DNA from 3 places in the Desulfovibrio porci genome. Region 2 is predicted to be linked to each of the others. Evidence: riboswitches for the same ligand, from Rfam matches in the RefSeq annotation. Region 2 holds a riboswitch; each other region holds the start of a gene.

Region 1 (5,749 bases), on a different contig from region 2:
AGGCCCGGGCCGTCCACAATGGATTCCTCCACAATGCCGGACAGACGCAACCGCGTCCGGTCCGGCATTGTGGAAGCGATGCCGTGTTCAGGCATGCCGGACCCGGTCGTGCTCCTCGGCGCGCTTGGCGTTATTGAAGCGGTCCAGGGTGCCCACCAGATAACCGGTGATCCGGCGGATGCGCTCAAAGCCCACGCCCTGGCCCACCATTTTCTGTTTCACTTTCGTTTCCTCAAACAAGCGTGATTCCATCAGCATTGCCACAGTCTCCTTTTCATTCTCAGAGCAGATTAATACTAAGAACTTACATTCTTAATGCTTGAAGCCGGTCACTTCCGCGCTCAACAGCGCGAATAACTTGCGCTTACGCCTTTCGTGGCGGGCGACTGCTCTCGCAGCCGCCAAAGCAATGTAACGTTATATTGCTCTAACGTTATAAAATGTTTTCCCCGGTTCCGGAGAACCGGGATTCAATCGCATGGTGATCCGCCCCGCCTGCTCATTCCCATTTGGGGGTCTGCGGAAATTTCCTGCGCAGTTCCCGCAGCGTTTCCAGGCTCACGCCCTCGCCCTCGCGGCGGCCGCAACGCGGGCAGACGTCGTCGATGACGCCCGTATAGCCGCAGACGGGGTCACGGTCCAGCGGATGGTTGATGGAGCCGTAGCCCACGCCCTGATCGTGCATGTACCGGATGATCCGCTCAAAGGCCTGCAGATTTTTGCAGGTATCGCCGTCCAGTTCCACATAGGTGATGTGTCCGGCATTGGTCATGGCATGGTAGGGCGCTTCCAGCTGGATCTTTTTAAAGGCCTTGATGGGATAGTAGACCGGCACGTGGAAGGAATTGGTGTAATAGTCGCGGTCCGTGACGCCGGGAATGCTGCCGTAGCGCTCCCGGTCCAGAGCCACGAAGCGCCCGCTCAGGCTTTCCGCCGGAGTGGCGATAAGCGAGAAATTCAGGCCGGTCCTTTCCGCCTCATCGTCGGCGCGGCGTCGCATGTGCCCGATGATCTCCAGGCCCAGCTTCTGGGCCTCTTCGCTCTCGCCGTGGTGCACGCCCAGCAGGGCCTTGAGGGCCTCGGCCAGGCCGATGAAGCCCACAGTCAGGGTGCCGTGCTTGAGCACCTCGCCGATGCTGTCGTCCCAGTCCAGTTTGCCGGAATCCAGCCAGATGCCGTTGCCCATGAGGAAGGGATAATTGCGCACCTTCTTGGCGCTCTGGATCTTGAGCCGGTGCAGCAACTGGCGGAAGACCAGATCAATCTTGTCGTCCAGCAGGGCGTAAAATTTCTCCACGTCGCCGTGGGCCTCCAGGCCCAGACGCGGCAGGTTCACGGAGGTAAAGCTCAAATTTCCGCGCCCGCAGGTCACCTGGCGCTCCGGGTCGTGCACGTTGCCCAGCACGCGCGTGCGGCAGCCCATATAGGCCACTTCGCTATTGTAATCGCCGTTCTTGTAATACTGCAAGTTGAACGGCGCGTCGAGGAAGCTGAAATTGGGGAAGAGGCGTTTGGCCGAAGTCTCCATGGCCAGTTTGAACAGATCGTAGTTGGGATCGCCGGGATTGTAGTTGACCCCTTCCTTGACCTTGAAAATCTGCACCGGAAAAATGGAGGTTTCGCCGTTGCCCAGGCCCGCCTGGGTGGCCAGGAGCAGGTTTTTCATAACCATGCGGCCCTCGGCGGAGACGTCCGTGCCGTAGTTGATGGAACTGAACGGCACCTGGGCTCCGGCCCGGGAATTCATGGTGTTCAGATTGTGAATCAGCGCCTCCATGGCCTGATACACGCGGCGGTCCGTATTGCCCAGGGCTTCCTCCACGGCATACGTGTGGGCGCGCCCGGCCAACTCCCGCCACTGCGCGGACGCGTGCTCAGCCAGGGCGCGGGCCAGCGCCTCGGCCCCGGCCTCGTCAATGGCGACGGCCGGGCTCAGACCGGCGGCCTCCAGCAGTTCCCCGGCCAGCGTCTCGGCCGAGGCGGCGTCCAGGCCGCCCGCGATACGCAGACAGGCGCAGAAAGCCTTGCGGTATTCCTTGGCGTAGGTTTTGGCCACGCCGGGCGCCATGGCGAAATCAAAATGCGGCACGCTCTGGCCGCCGTGCATTTCATTCTGGTTGGCCTGAATGGCGATGCAGGCCAGGGCCGAATAGCTTTCAATGGAATTGGGCTCGCGCAGATAGCCGTGCCCGGTGGAGAACCCGTTTCTGAACAGCGGGATCAGGTCAATCTGGCAGCAGGTTTCCGTGAGCATGTAGAAATCTTTGTCATGGATGTGAATGTCGCCATTGCCGTGCGCGGCCGAGGCGTCCTTGGGCAGGATGTAGTTGTCGATGAAAAACTTGGAGCCCTCGGAGCCGTATTTGAGCATGGTGCCCATGGCCGTATCGCCGTCGATATTGGCGTTCTCCCGCTTGATGTCCTCCCGGATGGCCGGGGAGTACGTCAATTTTTTATAAATATCCATGAGATAGGATTCCGCGTTGCGCATCTTGGCGTGCTCGGCGCGGTAAAGAATATAGGCCTTGGCGGTTTTGGCGTAATCGTACTGGATCAGGCTTTCTTCCACCACATCCTGGATTTCCTCCACGCTGCAGAGATTGCGCTCGTCCAGCTTTTTGCAGACTTTTTCCGTAACGAAGAGCAGGTCCGTGGGGGACATGTCTTCGCCGCCCACGGCCTGATTGGCCTTGGTGATGGCGTTGAGAATCTTGACGGAATCAAAGGGCACGGACGCGCCGTCCCGTTTAATGATAGTGGCGGGCATGAAAAACTCCGGGCATGGGGGGCTGGTACGGTAAAAATACCTCCCCCCAAGAGACGGGCGGAGGAGGAAGCTTGTCCTCATTGCCGGATCTGTCGGCAAAAGCCCCGTTGCCGATGATCCATCCACAGAAACGATGTACGAAAGCAGGTCTTCCGGCTTGCCGGCTCACTTTTCGGCCTTCCCGGAACATGTCCAGTGGCGCACGGGGAAAAGCGGCATCAGTTCGGCGTACGGCGGCGGGTCCGCTCCCGATTTGAACGGGATTCCCTATGAAGCCCCGAAGGGCGCTTCCGTAAGTCTAGAGATAGTCAAAACCCCCCCCTTCTGTCAATGCGAAGCGCGAAAAAAGCCTTCCTTGCTTCGTGATAACATATTGAATTATAATGTATTTTTTTTCACAAACAGACGACACGACGCGTCAAACCCGGCATGATCGCCCGCGACGCGAAAAAGGCCGGGCCGGCGGGATGAGCGGCGGTTTCGCGCTACAGGCGGCTGCCGGGAGGCAGGTCACATCTGGAGGCTCTGGCTGTCATGAAAATGGGCGCTTCTCCGGACAGTGCGGCCGTTGAGTATCTGGACGGCAAGGGATTCGAAACGGGTCATATCCTCTGCGGAAAACTGCAAAGGCGGGCTATTCCGCCGCGCCGCCCGCTTCCCTGCCGAGCTGGCTTTCTATCCAGAAAGCCAGGCCGGGCGCGCCCTCCTCACCCACAGGCCGCCAGTCCAGAGTTTCATCCCGACGCGTTGCGGACAGATAGCGCACAAAACGCAGATGCAGGTTCAGGGCCGTATCTTTTTTATTGCGGCAGACGGCCGTACTGCTGGCGGCCAGGAAAAATTTGCGGAAGACGCCTTCCGGCCCGTTGCAGTCCAGATAAAGCAGGCAGAGCGTATCCTGAGTAATGTCCATGGCATGAAGCAGTTCGTAATTGACCAGCCGCACGAAGGCGCCGCCGGCGGAAACGTCGATCAATTGTATCTGTTGCTCCAATTCCCGGCTGTAGTGGCTCATGTAGACCTGCACCTGACCGCGCTGTTCCGGCAGCATGGGCGCGAACCAGAAGCGGAATTTATTGAGCATGCCCGGCCGCACGCGCAGCCGCTCATGGCGGCGCAGTTCCCGCCACAAAAAACGGAACGGCGTCTTGACGATGATCTCCGTCAACCGGTTCCGGGCATCGCGCCGCACCTCCCGCACTCGGCAGGAGCAGTAAAACCCATGGCGCGGCCCGCTGTGTTTGCCGCGCTCTTCCCCGTCCTCCGGGATTTCTTCCGGCTCGGCTTCCATGTCCGGCTTGAAATAGATCCGGCATTCCCCGCCGCTCAGTTCAGCGGGAAGCGGGGTTTCCGCCATGCTCAGAACCGTGATGTCGCGAGCAGTGAAGGTCACGAGGCAGAGCAGCGGCCCAGCCTCGCGCGGGCGTCCGTCATAGGTGAGACTGACCGGAATGGCTCGGTCGCGCACGTATTCCAGGGCGGCGGCAATATCGGGACGCCAGAGGCAGTGAGACATGAAGCGGAGCTCCTGTCATCTCCATGAGATGCGGATCATGTTCGTTATTTTCCAAGGATGCTTCATAGATAACCCAGTCGGACAGCCCCTGTAAAGACGCGAAAACGCCCCGCCGCGGTAGTGCATTGCTGACCGGGGCGGGGCGTGCGTTTCAAACGTCAAGCACGAATGCTACGGCAAGAGGGTCACCTCATAGGCATTGGCCGGTTCCAGGTACTTGCGGGCCACGGCCTGCACATCCGCCGGGGTCAAAGCGGCTGCCTTGTCCAGCAGTTGCTTCTGGAAATCCTGCGGATAGCGCAGCACGGCGTCCGTGGCCGCTTCACCGGCGCGGTCCGCCAGGCTCTGCCTGTCGCGCAGGTATTCGCCCAGCAGACGGTTGCTTCCGGCGGCCAGCAGGGCCTTGGGCAGGGGTTTGGCCTTGAGTTCGGCAATGATGCCGGCGAAACCCTTGCGGGCCTGTTCCACCTTGTCCGGCGTGGTGCCGATGTAGAAGGCCATGAAGCCCGTCTCCGGCATGCTGCGGTTAAAGGCGGTCACGGTATAGCCCAGCCCCTGTTCGTCGCGCAGGCTGCTGAACAACAGACCACTCTGGCCCGACAGCACGGCCTGCAGCAACATCAGGGCGGGCGCGTCCGGGTGGGTGGGCGGTACGGTCTTGAAGAGCTGCAACAGATGGGCCTGGTTGCGGCCTGGCAGATTCAGGTTCAGAGTTCTATCCCGACCCCAGACGGGCGCGGGCACGGCAAAGTCCCGCCTTTCAGGCGCGGGCAGGCTCCGGGCGAAAGCCAGCACGGCCTCGCGCTCAAAACTGCCCGCCACGGAGAGCACCCACGGCTGGCCGGACTGCCGGGTCCAGAAAGCCTGCACGTCCTTGCGGTCAAAGCCGTCCAGACTCTGCGGCGTGCCCAGACCGTCAAAGCCGTAGGACTGCCCGCCGGGATAGAGAAAAGGATTCAGCTTAGCGAACATATAGGCCAGGGGCCTGTCCGCGCGCTGGCGGATGGCGGATTTCATGTTCTCCACCTCGCGCCGCAGTTCCTTGGCCTCAAAGCGCGGTTTGGAGAACACGTCGGCCAGGACGCTGAAATAGTCGGCATTGAAGCGTGACGGCCCGGTCAGGGAGATGCCAAAGGTCTGCAAGCCCGCTCTGGCGGAAATGGCGGCCGCGCGCTCCGCGAAATAGCGCTCCACGCCCTGGGCGTCCAGTTTGCCGCTGCCGTCGGTGAGCAGGCGCGCGGTCAGGTCGGCCAGGCCCTGCTGTTCGGGCTTGAGCAGGGCCTGGCCGCCGGGCAGCATCAGATCAAGGGAGATATAGGGCACCGTGGCGTCGGGAATCAGGATCAGGGTGCGGCCCTGTCCCAACTGGACCACTTCGCGTTTTCCGGCGCTCGTTTCGGCCGTGGAGGTCTTTTGCGCACCGCTCCCGGCGGGCCAGTTCTTTTGTAGTATGGCGTCCAGGTCCG
Region 2 (5,749 bases):
GTACTTCATAAAAAACGCGCAACGGCTTCCGGCCCGCGTTACGCGCCCGCAGCGCCGCCAGGCGCGCGCTCCAGTCCCGGATCAGCCCGGCGGCTTGCCGCTCCCGGCCCGTGAGCCGTCCCAGCTTCTCCAGCACGCCGAACATCTTGTCAAAGGAATCCATTTCAAAGGTCAGCACATTGACGCCCAGCTTGCGCAGAGCCTCGGTCTGCAACAGGGCCTCGCGCCGTCCGGCAAGCTGGAGAACCAGGTCCGGCTTTTGGGCCACGATCAGCTCCGCGTTGGGCCGCATGTGGGTTCCGACGGCGGGCAGGTCCGCCAGTTCCGGCAACTGGGCGTCGGCCACGGTGCGGGCCGCCAGCAGATTGCGCGCGTCCAGGGCCAGCAGCAATTCGCTGTAAGCGCCGTACAAGGCGATGATCCGCGTGGCGGGCCTGTCCAGCCGCACGCTGACGCCCGTGTCGTCCGTCACTTCAATGGGCGCGGCGGCCTCAGTCCGCCCCGTCGGCAGCAGGATCGTCAGGGTCAGAAGCAGCGGCAGAAAAATCGCCGCTCCACGGCCCGGATGCGCGGCCCGGCAGAGCCTGGGGCAGTCCCCAACGAGGATGCGGAAAAACGCGGATGGGAATGTCGTACAAGGCACTGAGCTTCTCCTCGGTAAAAATCTCGGACGCGGGACCGTCAAAAAGCATTTGTCCGTTTTTCAGGCCGATCAGCCGGGTGGCATACAGGGAGGCTAGGTTGCAGTCGTGCATGGCCATCAGCACACAGGCCCCGGCGGCCCGGCGGCGCTCCAGCAAGTCGAACAGCTCCACCATGCGGGCCAGATCCAGACCGGCGGCCAGTTCGTCCAGCAACAGCAGCGGGCTTTCCTGGGCCAGAGCCCGCGCCAGCAGCACCCGCTGCAGCTCCCCGCCGGACAGTTCGTCCACGCGGCGTCCGACCAGCCCGGCGGCTCCGGTGGCGGCCAGAGCCCGCTCCACGGCTTCGTAATCCCGCCGCCCGTAGCTGCCCAGCCAGGAGAGATAGGGATAGCGCCCCAGCAGCGCCATGTGGCGCACGCTCAGGCCGGGCGGACATTCCGCACGCTGCGGCACCACAGCGACCAGCCGGGCGCGCTCACGCGGACGCAGGCGCTCCAGCGATTTGCCGGCCAGGCATATGTCGCCGCCCTGGGGCCGCAACACGCCGGAAATGCAGCGCAGCAAAGTTGTCTTGCCGCTGCCGTTGGGTCCAAGCAGGGCCACACTTTCGCCGCCGCGCGCCTTCAGGCTTATGCCGCGCAGCACGGGCCGCGCGCCATAGCCCGCCGTCAGGCCGCGCACGTCCAGCATCACTTTTTCGGACAGAAGTCTTTCGCCGGGCATCAGCGACTCCGCACTAGCAGGGCGAAAAACGGTCCGCCCAGCAGGGCCGTGACCACGCCCACGGGCAATTCCTGACCGCCGCCCAACACGCTGCGGGCCAGCACGTCGGCCCAGATCAGCAGCACACCGCCGCCGAAAAACGCGCCCGTCAGCAGGGGACCGTGTCCCGGCCCCAGCAAGAGGCGCAGCACATGCGGCACCACCAGGCCCACAAAGCCGATCACCCCGGCCACGGCCACGCACCCCGCCGTCATGCAACTGGCCCCGGCCAGGAACCAGAAGCGCGCCCGGCCCACGTTGAGGCCCAGTTGCGCGGCCTGCTCGTCACCCAGGGAAAGCACGTCCAGGGCCCGCCAGCCCAGCCCCACAGCCAGCAAACCCGGCGCAAACGTACCCAGCAGCAGGGGCAGACTGTCCCAGCCCCGTCCCTGGAGGGAACCCAGAATCCAGAACACGATGCTGGTCACGGATTCTTCGTTAAGGGCCTTGACCAGAGCCACCAGGGCTCCCAGAAAGGCGGCCACGGCAATGCCCGCCAGAATCACGCTTTCGCGGCTGAAATCCCCCCTGCTCCGTCCCAGCCACAACGCGCCGCACAGGGCCAGCAGGGCTCCGGCCAAGGCGGCGGGAGCCACCAGCCCGGCTTGGGAGAGTCCGAACCAGACGGCCAGACCGCCGCCCAGCGCTATAGCCATGCTCGCGCCGCAGGCCGCGCCCGCGGAAATACCCAGCGTAAAGGGATCGGCCAAGGGATTGCGCAGCACGCCCTGCAAGGCCACACCCGCCACGGCCAAAGCCCCGCCGCACAAGGCCGCCAGGCAGACCCGCGCCAGACGGATCTGCCCCACCACCAGCAGGCGGGAGGCGTCCACCGGCGCGTCGCTCAGGCCCAGGCTGACGGCCAGCGTCTGAAAGACCTCGCCCGCGCCCAGCGGGAACGGCCCCGGCAGGCAGGCCAGCGGCAGAGAAATGAGCCAGAGCGCGGCCAGTCCGGCCAGCGCAAGGCGCAGGGACCGCGATTCGGGCGGCCTGGAAAAAGCAAAAGCGGCGTCTGTAGGCATACACTGCGGGGCTTGCGGACAAAAAAAGGCCTCTTCCATACTGGAAGAGGCCCGTATTTCCTCTGCCTGACCGGCAAAAACCCGTTGCCGGAGACGTTGCCGCGCCTTGAGCATCCAACACCTGAAATGCTCGTTTACGGCGGGCAGTTGGGACAACGGCAGGTCTTCCGGCTTGATCCCTTTGCCCCGGCCTTCCCGTTTCCAGTGGCGCAAGATGGGGCGCGGTTGATGGATCTCACGGCGGCGGGTCCGCTCCCGTTTCACACGGGATTCCCTTTTCAAGCCGGTGCGCGCCGCTACGGCGGGTCCGGCTACCGTTGCCACAAGGCACCTTAGGCGCGGCGCGGCGCGCTGTCAATGCGGGCGCGGCTCAGGCCGCGATCCAGATCAGGCTGGCCTGACGGCCGGACTTTTTCTCCCGCCGGTAGGAGAAGAATTGCGCGGTATTGGAGGCCGTGCAGAGATCCAGGCCGTAAATCTGGCGCTCGGGCAGGCCCGCCTGCCGCAACTGATAGCGGGTAAGACTCCAGAGATCCATGGTTTGCGTGTCCAGGTCGAACCAAGGCCGGAAGTCGTCGCTCCATTCCCGCTCGAAATTGACGAATTCCGCCCGCCCAGGTCCCAGGCTGGGACCGCGCACAGCCAGCAGGTCGCGGGCTTTGAGATCATAGCGCGCGCAGAAACGGGCCACGCCCGTGCCCGGAAAATCGCAACGGTTGCCCCGCCAGCCCGCGTGCAGGGCCGCCACATAGCGGCCGCTTTTATGCGCCAGCAAGATGGGCTGGCAGTCCGCTGTCTTGATCAGCAGGCCCAGGCCGGGCCGGGAGGTGACCATGCCGTCGCCCTCCGCCGCGGGCCGGGCTTCGCAGGCCACGGCTTCCGGCTCAAAGACCAGCGCGTCGCCGTGCACCTGATTGAGTTCCGCCCAGGCCGCAAGCCCGCACGCCTGCAAGGCCGCCAGCATGCCCCGGCGGTTGCCCGTCACACGGTCCGGGTCGTCGTCCGTGCTGAAGGAGATGTTGCCGCCGTCATACGCGTCGCGATACCTGCCGCCGGGCATGGCCGCGCGGACCTGAAAGGCGCAGCGGACGTTTTCAAGGCCGGGGAACTGAAAGGGAATGTAATTTACAGACACAGGAATTGCTCTTCCGTGCAGAGATAGTGCACGCGCTGGTCCCACTGTTCGAGGGGCAGGTTTTTGGTGATCTGGAAGGCGAAACACAGGCCCACGCGCGGGCAGGTCAGTCCGCTGTCCAGAAAGCGGTCATAATAGCCGCCGCCGAAACCCAGGCGGCCGCCGCGCCGGTCAAAGGCCAGACCCGGCAGCACCAGCAGATCCGGCTTGAAGGCCTTGCCCGCCTCTTCCGGGCCCAGACCCGGCAGACTGTCCTCCGGTTCGCGCAGGCCGAAAGGGCCGGGCCGCAATTGCTCCGGCCCCGTGCAGGCCACGAATTCCATGCACCCCGGCTCTTCGGGCCGGACGCGCGGCAGCCAGACCGTGCGTCCGCTCTTCCAGGCCGCATCCAGCAATTTGTCGGTGGACAGTTCGCCCTTGAGCGCCACATAGAGCGCCACGGAGCGCGCGTTGCGCCAGCAGGGGGCCTCCAGCAGGCGTTGCTGGGCCTCCAGACTGCGCGCCCGCGCCAGGCCCGGCGGGTGGTTGCGGCGCAGTTTGCGGATGCGCTCGCGCAGGGCGGCCTTGCGCGCCGCGACGGACGCCTCGGATTCCATGGGTTCCGCGGATAAGGTGAATGCGGGCTGTGTGGGATGCATGGCGGGCCTTTCCATCCGTGGCGAGTTATGGCAGGATTGCGTTACGATTCTTATAACAAAGGATGGGACGCCATGCCAAGTGCCGATGCGCAGGATTATCTCTGGATCGCCGTAGGCGACATCCACGACGAGCCCGCCTGCTTCGAGCGGATTCCGGAACTGGCCCAGGCTGACGGCATCATCGTCACCGGCGACCTGACCATCACCGGCGGCGTCAAGCAGGCCGAACTGGTCATGGAGGCTCTGCGCGCCCGCGACCTGCCGGTCTGGGCTCAGATCGGCAATATGGACCGGCCCGAAGTGGACACATGGCTTAGCGAGCAGGGCTGGAACCTGCATACCATCACCCGCGAACTGACGCCGGATACGGCCATTTTCGGCGTGGGGGCCTCCACCTTCACGCCCTTCGGCACGCCCAGCGAGTTTCCCGAATCCACCTTCGCGACCTGGCTGGACGCCTGCTGGCAGCGCGCCCGTCGCTATCCGCACACGGTGCTGGTTTCCCATAACCCGCCCAAGGATACGGCCTGCGACGTAATCCCCGGCGATGTCCATGTGGGTTCCACGGCGGTGCGCGAATTTCTGGAGGAAGCCCAGCCCGACATCTGCCTCTGCGGCCATATCCATGAGGCCAGAGCCGTGGACCGCGTGGGCCGCACCGTGGTGGTCAATCCCGGCGCGCTGGCTCAGGGCGGCTACGTGGTGTTGCGCTCCAATTCCGGCCGCTTGTCGGCGGAGTTGCGCGTGCTCGAAAATTGCTGACGCCGTCCGCGCGGAGCCTTTCTTCCGGCCGTCTGTACTGCGGGGCGGGCCGCACAGGACTTCTTGCATATTTTTACAAAAGACGTATCTTATTGAAATAAGGTTCGGCATGCCTGCGGCAAACGCGCGCCCGTAATGGCGCTGCTGCCGCGATATCTCATACGGAGTCCGGCAGACCGACCCACAAATTTTTTCGCGGCGCTGTTTTCAGACTGCCGCCAGAAGGATTTTCATGACCACTGACCAGGATTTCTCCGTGGCCGCGTCCCCCGCCACGGATGGCGCAAGCCAGGACGCCTCTGTTTCTTCCGTTTCCGCCTCCACAGCCCCCGCCGTTTCCGGCGAAGCCCCGGCGGAAGCTCCCGCCCCCAAACGCCGCACATCTTCCCGCAGCGCCAAAAAGCCCGCCGCTCAAACGGCCCGCACGCCCCGCGCCCAAAGTGCCAAGGCGGCCGCGCCGGATGCCGACGCCGCCACGGAAAGCCCCACGGACGCTCCCGCGCGCAAGCCGCGCGGCGGCAGGCGTACGGCGGCCAAAAGCCCGGAAGGCGTTGAGGAAAGCCCGGCCAAGGCCCAACGCGCGCCGAGCCGGAGCACGGGCAAAAGCCGCACCGCCACAGCCAAATCCGGAACAAAAGCCGCGGCCCCGGCGGTATCCGGGCCGGATGACGCTGAGGCGGCACCGTCAAGCGCGGCCGCCGCTCCCGGACGCGCCCGCAGCACCACGCGAGGTCCGCGTGCAAAAAAAACCGCAGCGCCTGCGGATAGCGCGACGCAAACCGATGT
Region 3 (5,749 bases), on a different contig from region 2:
TGCCGGACAGCTCGGAGACATGCACCAGACCTTCGATGCCCTCCTCAACTTCCACAAAGAGGCCGAAGTCGGTGATGTTGGTTACCACGCCCTTGATGGTGCAGCCCACGGGATAGGTATCCGGCACATGGCCCCAGGGATCGTCCACCAGCTGCTTGACGCCCAGGGTGAACTTCTCGTTTTCCTGGTCCACGGTGAGCACCTTGGCCTGCACGGTGTCGCCCACCTTGTACAGCTCGTTGGGATGGCGCACCTTCTTGGTCCAGGAGATGTCCGAAACGTGGATGAGGCCGTCAATGCCGTCCTCAATGCCGATGAACATGCCGAACTCGGTGATGTTCTTGATGACGCCCTCAAGGACAGTGCCTTCAGGGTATCTCTCGGCCACCAGTTCCCAGGGATTGGGACGCACCTGCTTCATGCCCAGGCTGATGCGCTTCTTTTCGCCGTCCACGCCCAGGATGACCACTTCCACCTCGTCGCCGGTGTGGACCATCTGGGAAGGATGACGCAGCTTGCGCGTCCAGGACATTTCGGAGATGTGCACCAGGCCTTCCACGCCGGGCTCCAGTTCCACGAACGCGCCGTAGTCCACCAGATTGGTGACCTTGCCGGTGCACTTGGCGCCTTCGGGGAAACGGGCGGAGATGTCCTGCCAGGGATCGGGCACCAGCTGCTTGAGGCCCAGAGAAACTTTGTTGTTCTCACGGTCGAAGGAAAGCACCTTGAGGGTCAGTTCCTGGCCCATGGTGATCATTTCCTTGGGATGGCGGATGCGCTTCCAGCTCATGTCCGTGATGTGCAGCAGGCCGTCCAGGCCGCCGAGGTCAACGAACACGCCGTATTCGGTGATGTTCTTGGCCTTGCCCTGGACGATCTGGCCCTCTTCCAGGGTGCGCAGCAGATCCTGCCGCTTGGAATCGCGCTCCTCTTCCAGCAGCACGCGGCGGGACACGATGACGTTGCTGCGGCGGCGGTTGATCTTGAGCACGCGGAATTCAAATTCCTGGTTGACCAGGGCGTCCATGTCCGGCACGGGACGCAGATCCACATGGGAACCGGGCAAAAACGCCTCCACCCCGCCGATGTCCACCGTGTAGCCGCCCTTGATGCGACGCACGATGTGGCCCTTGATGACCCTGTTGTTTTCCTGCACGTCCTCGAGCTGGTCGAAGACCTGCATGCGCTTGGCCTTTTCAAAGGAGAGGGTGATGGTGCCGTCCATTTCGTTCTTGCGCACCACATAGACGTCCACCCGGTCGCCCACGCTGACGGTCATGTTGCCGGCGGGGTCGCGGAATTCAGCCGCGGGGATCTGCCCCTCGGACTTGAAATTCACGTCCACCAGCACGTTGTCGTCATCCACGCGGACGATTTCGCCTTTGGTAATGGAGCCTTCTTCAAGGTCGCCAAAATCGGGATTGAGATAGTTTTCGAGGGCGCTTTCGAAATTGATTTCGTCGTGCCCGGTTTCCTTGTCTGCCATCTGCCATGCCTCCAAATAATTTCCCCTCACTGTGAGAGTGGGAAAAATTATCAGAGCGCTGGAAAAAGCACAAGCAAAATTGTCCGGCGCGGCGTTGCGGAGGATGATGGCTTCCGCATTGGCACTGCTGGACGTTTGCTCTCCGGCAAGGGCACGCTCCTTTTGTCTATTCAAAAAAAGAGGCGCGCTCCAGTCTCAACCGCCGGCGCGCCCCTTTGCTTGGGCTGCCTTGCGGGTCAGAGCGGCCACACTGTGGGCCCGGCACGGCAATGATCGGCACACGACAGCAATGGCCATATTCGGCAAAACCGGCGGAGAAAAGACGTCGGGTCAACAGGCCATGAGCCAGAGCAGGGCCGGTTCCGGCAACGCCGGCCCGGCGGGCGGAGCCGTTGCCAGACGGCGCAGGGAGGGCCCCACGTCATCGGGCCGAGCGGCCAGCCCCCGGCGCAGCAGATGCCCGGCCAGATCCTCGGCAATGCTGTTGAAGCAGCGCAGCTCAATCCAGACCGTCGCCCCCGCCGGAGCCGACGGGACAGAAGGCGCATTGTCCGGCCGCTGGGTGATGCCGGCGCGCATGGCCGCGTACCAGCCGCCCCGTCGCAGGGCGGCCCCGGCCACGCCGGGCATGGCCGCCGACAGGGCCAGCCGGTCGCCGGCGGCCAGCGGCACGGCGAAATCATCCACGGCCAGACCGTTACGCAGCAGGGTCTGGACCCGCTCCTCCAGATAGGCGGGCTCCAGGCCCAGACCACGGGTCAGAAAGAGCCCCAAGTTCGCGGCATCCTCGCCGCGCGCGGGCAGCAGCACGCCCCGGCGCAACAGGGCTGTGGCCTCGGACAACATTGCGGCCGGAAAAGCCGGGGGAGCATCAGACGACGTACTCATGGTTCCAGCATATCCTGAAAACCATGCCGGGCCAAGGCCTCGGCGATATGGCCCGCGCCGGGACACGCAACCGTTTTGGGGCGCACCCGTGGGCGGGATTTTGCCGAGGGTCGTGGCCGTTGCCGTGGAACAGTCCGGAGCCCGGTCCGTCCGGCAATGGCGGCAGGCCGACCCTTGACTTTTGCGCCCCCCTGTTGTCCTCTGCCGTCTGTAGCGGGGAATTCCGTGCGAATCGGAAACAGTCGCGCTGCGGTAAGAGGGTACAGAGCTTCTTCGTCCCCCGGAAGGTTTCCGGAGGGACGCGACAGCCAGCCGTCCATACGGTGAAGGCGAAGCCGAGGCGCGGGGCCGTTGTCCTGAAATCTCGCGGGACGCCGACCTCCATATCCCTCAAGTCCGAACACCCGCCGGCCAAGGCGTTCAGTGCGCCGACGGCCATCATACATCACCTTTCAACGCACGATTGAGGAGGTCGCCATGTCTTGTATCCTGCGCAAATTTCCGCGCTTCCTGCCGCTTTTCCTGCTCCTGCTGGCCCTTATGGCCGCGTCCGTCCAGGCGGCGGAGCGGAAAGCCCCCAAGGAAGGCGTGCTGCTGGTGGCTTTCGGCACCAGCGTGCCCGAAGCCCTGCCCTCGTTCAAAGCCGTGGACGCGAGCTTCAAGGCCGCATTTCCGGACAGCCCCGTGGTCTGGGCCTACACCTCGCAGATCATCCGCCGCAAACTGGCCAAGCAGGGCCGTCCGGTGGGCGGCATCAGCGACGGGCTTGCCGAACTAGCCAAGGGCGGCGTGAAGCTGGTGCGCGTGCAGTCCCTGCACGTGATGCCCGGCGAAGAATTCACGGAGCTGGAGCGGGCGGTGCTGCTTGACCTGCAAAAGCATCCCGGCCGTTTTGAGGCCGTCTATCTGGGGCGCCCCCTGCTGGAATCGCACAAGGACGCCCTGCGCGTATCCAAGGCCGTGCTGGCGGACATGGGCGACAAACGTCAGAAGGGCGAAGCCGTGGTGCTCATGGGACACGGTCAGGCCCACGGCCGGGCGGATCTGGTTTTTGAGGGCATGCGGGCCTCGTTCAAGGAAAGCGATCCTCTGGTCTTTATGGCCACAGTGGAAGGCGCGCGCGGTTTTGACGACCTGCTGGCCGAACTCAAGGCCCACAAGGTCAAAAAAGTCTGGCTGCAGCCTCTGATGGTGGTGGCCGGGGACCACGCCCGCAACGATCTGGCCGGGGACGAGGAAGACTCCTGGGCGTCCAGGCTCAAGGCCGCCGGGTTTCAGGTGGAGACCAACCTCAAGGGCCTGGGCCAAGTGCCCGGCGTGCGCGATGTCTTTGTGGCTCATGCCAAAGAAAATGTGGACGATCTGACCAAGGAGCCCAAGAAGCAGTAAAAGCTGTTCGCAAAGCGGAACCATCCGCCGGTATCCAAGGGCCGTCCGCTTCCGCGCCAAGGAAGCGGACGGCCTTTTTCGAGCCGGACGCGGCGGAAGGGGCTACCAAAGCGCCGGGATTTACAGTAGCCTGCTCCTTGATGCGGCCTGCGGCTCCCGTGCCGCAAGCCCGGAGGTTTTTACATGCCCAAGCCGATCAAAAAAACGCGGCCCGCGCGCCGGGACAAAAAAAGCGCCTCTTCCGCGCCGGTTCCGGAGACCGCCCGCCGCATGGAATACGGCCCGGAGGAACGGGCACTGTTCAACAACGCCATCCACATCGCGGGCGTGGTGGTGCGTACCTTCGGGCATCTTTGCGAAGTGGCCGTCCATGACTTCCGCGACCTGGAGCACTCTCTGATCCATATTGAAGGCTCGCTGACCGGGCGCAAACCCGGCGCGCCCATCACCAACATCGTGACCAAGGCCTGGCGGCAGGGCGGCAACGGGGTGGAAGACATCGTGGCCTATCCCACGTCCACGCCCTCTGGCAAAACGCTCAAATCCTCCACCAGCTTCATCCGCAACAGCCGGGGTGCCGTCATCGGGGCCTTTTGCCTTAATTTCGATCTGACCGGCTTCGAGCGTTTTCAGTCGGTTTTGCACTCGGTCATGCACTATGAAAGCCAGCCCGGCAAGGTCGTGAGCGAAGCCTTCGCCTCCTGCATGGGGGAAACCAGCGAGGCGATCATCGAGACGGCCATCAAACGGGCAGGCAAGCATCCGGCAGGCATGAACCGCGAGGAAAAAAAGAATTTCATCCGCATTCTCGACGAGGAAGGCGCTTTTCTGATCAAGGGAATGGTGCAGTATCTGGCCAAGACCATGCAGGTTTCCATTTATACGGTCTATAATTACATGCGCGAGCTCAAGAAAGAGTCGTCCGAATAGCGCGCCATCAACGACGCCCACGCCGGGCCGCCTCGACGGAATCTCCGTCAGGGCGGCCTGTTTTTTTGTCCGCCCCGCCGGAATCTATATTTACAAAACTTTTTAAATTAAAATTTTTTGTTGACACTTTTCGCGCGCCCGTGCCATGCTGACTCCGTACCCGGCAGTCCCCCAACACCGCAGCTCGCAGGAGGGAATCATGGACACGGACGACACCGGACTGGCGGACCTCATCGCCGCTCCCTTCCTTCTGATAGTCAGCCTTATTTTCCTGTACAACATGGACATCTTCATCGACGTGGGCCTGCCGTCGGTGGTCAGTCCGCGCACCTTTCCCGGTTTCATCGTGGTCTGCATCGCAGTGTTGTCACTTCTGTTCTGCTTTTTCGCGGCCTACGTCTTTCTCAAAAAGAAAACGGCTGCGCGCCCGCCAGCCGATCCCGCAGCAGCGGCGGCGGAAGCCGAGGATCTGGCCGCCATGGGGCAGGCCGGTTCCGCGCGCGGCTTTCTCAGTTATATCCTGATTCTCTACGCTTACCGCTACCTCATGGAATACTGCGGCTTCCTGATCGCCACGCCTCTGGCCATGGCGGGCGTGGCCTGGCTGCTGCACGGGCGGCGCTGGCATATTCTGCTGCCCTCCTTCGTGGCCTTCGCCTTCGCCCTTGACTACATGACCTTCCATTGCATCCGCATCGCCCTGCCATTGGGCAAATTTTTCGAGTGAGGCCCGCATGTTCACGGACATTCTCAACGGACTGATTTCCGTCTGCGCTCCCGGCCCCGTTCTAGGCATTGCCGGCGGCATTCTGGTGGGCATAGCCTTTGGCGCCATTCCCGGCATTTCCGGCATCATGGGCATCGCCATCCTGCTGCCGTTGACTTTTTACGTGGATCCGCTGATCGGCATCCCCATGCTGCTCGGCATATACAAGGCCGGCATTTTCGGCGGCTCCATCTCGGCCATATTGCTCAACACGCCCGGCGCGCCGCCGGCCATCTGCACTTCCATGGAAGGCTACCCCCTGGCCCGGCAGGGCAAGGCGGGCAAGGCCC

Evidence for each region. Region 2 has a riboswitch for cobalamin ahead of FYJ44_RS05425 (FecCD family ABC transporter permease). Riboswitches for the same ligand answer to the same signal wherever they lie in the genome.
Region 1: it holds a riboswitch for cobalamin, as region 2 does, so the genes downstream of both, FYJ44_RS00780 (anaerobic ribonucleoside triphosphate reductase) here and FYJ44_RS05425 (FecCD family ABC transporter permease) in region 2, are expected to answer to the same signal.
Region 3: it holds a riboswitch for cobalamin, as region 2 does, so the genes downstream of both, FYJ44_RS02085 (sirohydrochlorin cobaltochelatase) here and FYJ44_RS05425 (FecCD family ABC transporter permease) in region 2, are expected to answer to the same signal.

Annotation. Positions count from the first base shown of each region.
Region 1 covers NZ_VUMH01000001.1:172,418-178,166, forward strand. The annotation lists gene nrdG (anaerobic ribonucleoside-triphosphate reductase activating protein) at 1-95, opposite strand, end outside; gene nrdD (anaerobic ribonucleoside-triphosphate reductase) at 88-258, opposite strand; gene FYJ44_RS00780 (anaerobic ribonucleoside triphosphate reductase) at 500-2,767, opposite strand; cobalamin riboswitch at 2,893-3,074, opposite strand; gene FYJ44_RS00785 (peptide synthetase) at 3,402-4,283, opposite strand; gene FYJ44_RS00790 (M16 family metallopeptidase) at 4,455-5,749, opposite strand, start outside.
Region 2 covers NZ_VUMH01000004.1:86,654-92,402, forward strand. The annotation lists gene FYJ44_RS05415 (ABC transporter substrate-binding protein) at 1-472, opposite strand, end outside; gene FYJ44_RS05420 (ABC transporter ATP-binding protein) at 492-1,334, opposite strand; gene FYJ44_RS05425 (FecCD family ABC transporter permease) at 1,367-2,428, opposite strand; cobalamin riboswitch at 2,569-2,762, opposite strand; gene FYJ44_RS05430 (purine nucleoside phosphorylase YfiH/LACC1 family protein) at 2,799-3,563, opposite strand; gene FYJ44_RS05435 (5-formyltetrahydrofolate cyclo-ligase) at 3,554-4,159, opposite strand; gene FYJ44_RS05440 (metallophosphoesterase family protein) at 4,274-4,963, shown strand; gene FYJ44_RS14590 (Rne/Rng family ribonuclease) at 5,196-5,749, shown strand, end outside.
Region 3 covers NZ_VUMH01000002.1:20,470-26,218, reverse strand. The annotation lists gene FYJ44_RS02095 (30S ribosomal protein S1) at 1-1,486, opposite strand, end outside; gene FYJ44_RS02090 (hypothetical protein) at 1,817-2,374, opposite strand; cobalamin riboswitch at 2,549-2,800, shown strand; gene FYJ44_RS02085 (sirohydrochlorin cobaltochelatase) at 2,852-3,763, shown strand; gene FYJ44_RS02080 (helix-turn-helix transcriptional regulator) at 3,947-4,693, shown strand; gene FYJ44_RS02075 (tripartite tricarboxylate transporter TctB family protein) at 4,893-5,420, shown strand; gene FYJ44_RS02070 (tripartite tricarboxylate transporter permease) at 5,428-5,749, shown strand, end outside.